2 regions of the Streptomyces sp. NBC_00878 genome follow, and region 2 is predicted to be linked to the other one. Evidence: riboswitches for the same ligand, from Rfam matches in the RefSeq annotation. Region 2 holds a riboswitch; the other holds the start of a gene.
The links. A riboswitch is a leader RNA that binds a small molecule or an ion and turns the genes downstream of it on or off. The one in region 2 is predicted to bind cobalamin.
Positions count from the first base shown of each region.

Region 1: another riboswitch for cobalamin. It lies ahead of OHA11_RS44290 (CbtB-domain containing protein); the one in region 2 lies ahead of OHA11_RS14670 (ribonucleoside-diphosphate reductase subunit alpha).

Region 1 covers NZ_JAPEOK010000001.1:10,156,218-10,159,386, reverse strand. Annotated here, with positions in the region: gene OHA11_RS44300 (acyl-CoA dehydrogenase family protein) at 1-269, opposite strand, end outside; gene OHA11_RS44295 (CbtA family protein) at 456-1,226, opposite strand; gene OHA11_RS44290 (CbtB-domain containing protein) at 1,256-1,480, opposite strand; cobalamin riboswitch at 1,542-1,679, opposite strand; gene OHA11_RS44285 (histidine phosphatase family protein) at 1,790-2,443, shown strand; gene OHA11_RS44280 (AbfB domain-containing protein) at 2,804-3,169, shown strand, end outside.
Region 2 covers NZ_JAPEOK010000001.1:3,541,104-3,544,272, forward strand. Annotated here, with positions in the region: gene OHA11_RS14660 (nucleoside hydrolase) at 1-819, shown strand, start outside; gene OHA11_RS14665 (GNAT family N-acetyltransferase) at 905-1,441, shown strand; cobalamin riboswitch at 1,486-1,657, shown strand; gene OHA11_RS14670 (ribonucleoside-diphosphate reductase subunit alpha) at 1,796-3,169, shown strand, end outside.

The DNA.
Region 1 (3,169 bases), 6.6 Mb from region 2:
ATCAGCGGCAGCGGTACGCCGGCCTGGGCGGCCTCGTCGAAGAAGATGAACTGTTCCATCGGGGTCAGACCGCGTCCGCCGTACTCCTTCGGCCAGCCCACGCCGAGCCACCCGTCGCGGCCGAGCCGGCGGATGGTGTCGCGGTAGAAGCGCTTCTGCGCCGCCGGGGCGCCATAGCGAGCGTGCATGTCGTTTGGGACCAACTCGGCGAAGTAGGCGCGCAGTTCGGTGCGCGACCGCTGCTGCTCCGGCGTGTATTCGAGATGCACGGCGCCTCCTGGCTCCCACTGACCCACGCGTTCGGCCACCCGGACCTGACGGCGCACACCGTAGAACGTGTTCCAGAAATAGGGAATGCCGACGACGTACGCACCTGCCGCACGCACACATACGAAGGGGCCCCGGGATGGTTCTCCAGGGGCCCCTTCGCGTGCCAACGGGCAGTGCGCGACGGATCAGTGCGCGACGGGAGTTGCCCGGCTCTCGGGCGCCTTCTCCTTGTCGGCCCCGGCCGGCTCGGGAGCCAGCAGGCGCTCCGCGAGCAGCCCGAAGACCAGGCCGTACGCGGTCCACAGGGCCACCTGGATGGCCAGGGTCGCCAGCCGGTACTGCCACAGCAGGGTGGCGGGGAAGCCCTCCGGCGCCTCGTTGAAGGACGGCAGGAACGCGTACGCCAGGCCGATGACCAGGACGAAGAACGCGCCCGCCGCGAGGGTGGCGTTCCAGTTGCCCAGGCGCGGTGCGAGGCGTTGGCCGAGGATCACCGCGGCGACGGCCAGCAGCACGCTGAGCACGATCATGAGGAGGAACAGCGCGGTGCGCTGGTTGAGGGTGTCGGGGTCGCCGACGGCGGGCGGGTTCGCCGGGTACTTGAGGAACGGCACCAGGTAGACCGCGACCAGACCGGCGGCTGCCAGCAGCAGCGCGCTGGCGCGCGGCCCGAAGCGGCCGATCCTGCCGAGGGCGAAGCAGTAGGCGAGGGCGGCGATGCCGCCGAACGCGACCCCGTAGACGAGGACGCCGGTGGACAGGCCGCCGGTGGACTGCATCCCACGGGTGACGAGTTCCTCCCCGCCGTGTCCGTGGGCGTGGGCTTCCTCGAAGGCGATGGCCTCGTCCACACGCGGTTCGCCCAGGAAGTAGGCGACGACCAGGGCGAGCACACCCGCGGCGAGACCCGCGAGCATGCCGCGCACCAGGAGATTTCTGACGGTGACGGAGTTCATTGAGTTGTCCTGTCGGTTCTTTGTCGCCGTCAGTGGCAGGGGAAGCCGAGCAGGTGGCGGGCGTCGTGCACCCACTCGTGCACGCCTTCGCCGGAGACCACGGAGGTGGCGCCCTGTTCGGCGCCGACGAAGTACAGCAGCACCAGCATCAGGATGCCGAGGAAGACCGCCCAGGGGGCGATGGCGCCGATCGGCAGCTTTGCGGGTACGTCGGGGGTGGTTACGGTCGGCTGAGCGACGGCGGACTGCGCCATGGCAGGACCTCCTGGGGGAACTCGCGTCCCATCTCGGTGGTGCACAGGACGACGGCCACGGGTCTGACTTCGCTCGACCTTCACCTCCCGGGCGGGAGGCGGCTGGTGCGGGGCTTACAGTGGCGCGACCGTGCCGGATTCTCACCGGCTTCCGTCGTACCGTCGTCAATATCGACGAGAAGGTACCGCGAAGCGGAGGCGCGGCCAAGGGCGCATGGGCCCCGGAGCGCGCGCCGGTGTCCTGGTCACGCCCCCAATTCCCGGTACGGACAGGGGTGTTGAGCACGTGGGGAACGCGAGGGCGGGCCGATGACCAGCCGAGTGATGTTGATCTCACCAGCGATGAACTCGGCGTTGCGGGAGGCGCGCTTCGACGACGGATGTTCCGTCGACGCGGCCGGGCTGCGGCTCGCCGGGGCCGCCGCGGGCTCGTTGCCCACCGCCGACCGGGTTCTGGTCTCACCCACGGTTCGCTGCCGGGAGACGGCCGCGGCGCTCGGGCTCGACACCGACACCATCGCCTCCGTGGCCGCCGCCGTCATCGAGCCGGAACTGGCCGGCCTGGACGTGGGCCGCTGGCGCGGGGCGACCCTCGCCGAGGTGAGCGCCGACGAACCGGAGGCCGTGGGGCGCTGGCTGGCGGACCCGTCGTCCGCCCCGCACGGCGGCGAGTCGGTGAGCGGGTTGTGCGAGCGAGTGGCGAAGTGGCTGGAGACGGCGGCGGATCCGGCCCTCGGCTCGGGCCCAGGCTCGGCTTCGGGCTCAGCACCGGGTTCGGGAGCGGGCTCGGTGCGGATCGTCGCCGTCGTCGAGCCGGAGATCGTACGGGCCGGGGTGGTGCGGGCACTCGGGGCACCGGAATCGGCGTTCTGGCGCGTCGATGTGCCGCCGTTGACCGTGACGGAGTTCAGCGGGCGGGCCGGGCGCTGGAATGTGCGGGTCGGACGGGCGCTCGGCGAGTGAGGCCTCGGCGGACGCCCGCCTGACGGCACGGCACCACTCCGCCCGAGCCCGCATCCCCGCCTCGGCCAAGAAGGGGCTGAGTGTGTCGAAGTTATTGACGTGCTCACGGCCGCACTCTACGTTCTGACCGGTTTGCCGAACTACGTTCGATATGTCGACCCGTCAGAGCGTGTGCGCACGCCCCAACCTCAGTGAATTCGTGCGCACTTGGGACTCCGCTCGGCAGCACCAGCAGCACAGTCCGAACGAGGAGAGCCGCACATGATCACGCCAGACAACTCCCACAGACCCGTCGTCTCCCCGGACGCGACCGGCGCCGTCCACCCCTTCGCGCCGTCACGTCGAAGCCTGCTGCGGGCGATGGCCGCGCTGCCGGCCTCGGCGCTCGTCATGGGCGGTGTGCCCGGCCTGTTCGGCACGGCCTCCGCGGCCGCGCCGCCTCCCGGATCGGCCACCCGCTACACGATCGTGCCGTTCCTCAACAGCAACGACGGCACGGTGAACGTCTACCAGTCCGACGACGCGACGGACTTCCGGCTCCTCAAGGCGTCCGCGTACACACCGCCCGCGGGCCGCATCCGCGACGCCAGCGTTTTCAAGCACACCGACGGCTACTACTACATCACCTACACCACGCACACCTGGCAGGACACCAGCACCACCATCGGCTTCGCCCGCAGTTCGGACCGCAGCAACTGGACGTTCCTGTACGACTACACCGTCCCC
Region 2 (3,169 bases):
CTCCGCATCGACACCGACGTCCCGGTCCACCGCGGAGCCCCCCGCCCCCTCACCCGCCTCCCGTACACGTCCGCCGCCCACTTCCACGGCCCCGCCGGCCTCGGCCACGAGACACTGCCCGACTCGACCGCCGCACACCTGCCGGAGTCCTCCGCACAGGCGCTGCTGCGGCTCTCCCGGGAGCACGAGGGCGAGTTGACCGTGTGCGCCACCGGCCCGCTCACCAATGTGGCCGTGGCACTCCTGGAGGACCCGGACTTCGCCCACCGCGTCAAGAAGTTCGTGTTCATGGGCGGCACCGCCCGGGTGCCCGGCAACATCACCCCGGTCGCCGAGTTCAACATCTGGGCGGACCCGGACGCGGCCGAGGTGGTCCTCTCGTCCGGCATCCCGTTCACCATGGTCGACCTGGACGCCTCGCACCGCTGGCTCTTCGGCCTCGCCGACCTCGCCGCGCTGGAGGCGGCGGGCCCTGGCGCGGCCCTCGCGGCCCGGCTCCTGGGGGTCTACATCGACTCCTACCGCCGCCACGGCGGAGGCGACTCCTGCCCGTTGCACGATCCGCTCGCCGTGGGCGTGTGCGCCGACGAGTCGTTCGTGACGCTCGCGGAGGGAGCCGTCGTCGTCGAGTGCGCCAGCGAACTCACCCGCGGCCAGACCGTGTTCGTCCCCTCGGCCGCCCAACGGAACTACTACACCGAGTCGCCCGCCCTGACCGCCCGCACCCGCCACACGGGCCGCGTGGCCCTCGGCGCGGGCCCACGCGACTTCACCAAGGACTTCGTCACGACCCTCCCGCAGTGGCCGTCCGTGGCCTGAGCCCGCCTTCGGCCGTCCCCGGCACCGGCGGGTGCGGGAGAAACCCGGCGGCCCGTTGTCGTACCCCTCCGGCACACTGCACAGCATGGACATCGTGATCAGGCAGGCGAGACCCGAGGAGTACGAGTCGGTCGGCGAGATCACCGCGCAGGCCTATCTCGGAGACGGGCTGCTCGACTTCGGGGAGAGCGACGAGTATCTGGGCGAGCTGCGGGACGTGGCGAAGCGGGCCGAGGCCGCCGACGTACTGGTAGCCGTGATGGGGGCGGAGGCAGGGGCGGGGGCAGGGGCCGGTGAGCGGGTTGTCGGCGGCGTGACCTTCGTCCCCTCCGGCGGGCCCATGGCCGACATCGCGCGCGACGGCGAGGCCGAGATACGGATGCTGGCGGTCGCGAAGGCGGCCCGCGGGCGCGGAGTCGGCGAGGCCCTCGTCCGTGCCTGTGTCGCCCGCGCCCGGGCCACGGACGGCTGCGTACGCGTCGTGCTGTCCACCCAGCGCACCATGCACAGCGCCCACCGCATCTACGGACGCCTCGGCTTCACCCGCGCCCCCGACCGCGACTGGAACCCGATCCCGGACCTCGACGACATCATGCTGCTCACGTACGAGTTGACGCTCTGACACGTTCCGATACACCCTCCGAAGCCGACACGACACAACATGTGGGGGTGCTTCCCCAGCCCGGCACAAGATGTATGCTCATGCTCGCTGTCGCCGCAGGGGAATCCGGTGCGAATCCGGAACTGTCCCGCAACGGTGTACTTGTGCATGTCTGTCCCCAGTGGAGAGCTGTGCGCACGGCCAGTCCGAGGACCTGCCGACAGCGTGCCCAGGCCGTCCGGCCCGGGTGCCATGACGTCCGGGCCTCGCGGAGTGGGCCGGTGGACGCGGCGTACCGCTGCGCAGAGCGTGTACCCCCGTGTGCCCCGAACCCCTCTCCCCGCAGGCCCCGTGCCGAGCGAGGGAGAGCCCCACGTGACCATCGCGCCAGCCGATCCGGTCTCAGCGAATGCGCCCCTGAACCAGCAGGACAGGGCCGAGGCCGACGGACCGGGAGCCGTGTTGCTGCGGACCCTGACCGACCTCACCGCCGACCTCCCCGACGCCGATCCCGGCAGGGTCGCCGCCGCCGCGCTGCGCGGCCGGTCCTCCGTCGGAGCCGCCGGGGTCACCGCGGAGCTGCGCGAGTTGGCCACGGAGGCGGCCGCGGGCCTCATCTCCGAGGACCCCGTGTACTCGAAGCTGGCCGCCCGCCTGCTGACGATCAGCATCGCCGCGGAGGCCGCCTCGCAGGGGGTCCGGTCCTTCTCCGAGTCCGTCGCGGTCGGGCATCGCGAGGGCCTGATCGCCGACCGCACCGCCGAGTTCGTACGGACCCACGCGGCCCGCCTGGACGCGCTGATCGACCTCGAAGGCGACGACCGCTTCGGCTACTTCGGCCTGCGCACGCTGCACAGCCGCTACCTCCTGCGGCACCCGATCACCCGCCAGGTGATCGAGACGCCCCAGCACTTCATGCTCCGGGTGGCGTCCGGTCTCGCCGAGGACACCGGGCCCGACCCGGAAGCGCGGACGAGGTCCGTCGACGAAGTCGCCGCGCTCTACGGGCTGATGAGCCGCCTCGACTACCTGCCGTCCTCCCCCACCCTCTTCAACTCCGGTACGCGGCACCCCCAGATGTCGTCCTGCTACCTCCTCGACTCCCCGCTGGACGAGCTGGACTCCATCTACGACCGCTACCACCAGGTGGCCCGGCTCTCCAAGCACGCGGGCGGCATCGGCATCGCGTACTCCCGTGTCCGCTCCCGCGGTTCCCTGATCCGCGGGACGAACGGGCACTCCAACGGCATCGTGCCGTTCCTGAAGACCCTCGACGCCTCGGTGGCCGCCGTGAACCAGGGTGGCCGGCGCAAGGGCGCCGCCGCGGTCTACCTGGAGACCTGGCACTCCGACATCGAGGAGTTCCTGGAGCTGCGCGACAACACCGGTGAGGACGCCCGGCGTACGCACAACCTGAACCTCGCGCACTGGATCCCGGACGAGTTCATGCGCCGGGTGAACGAGGACCGCGTGTGGTCGCTGTTCTCGCCGTCGGACGTGCCCGAGCTGGTCGACCTGTGGGGCGAGGAGTTCGACGCCGCGTACCGCAAGGCGGAGGAGCAGGGCCTCGCCAAGAAGACGATCCCGGCCCGCGACCTGTACGGCCGCATGATGCGCACCCTCGCGCAGACCGGCAACGGCTGGATGACCTTCAAGGACGCCGCCAACCGCACGGCCAACCAGACCGCGCTGCCCGGCCACACGGTCCACTCCTCCAACCTCTGCACGGAGATCCTGGAGGTCACGGAC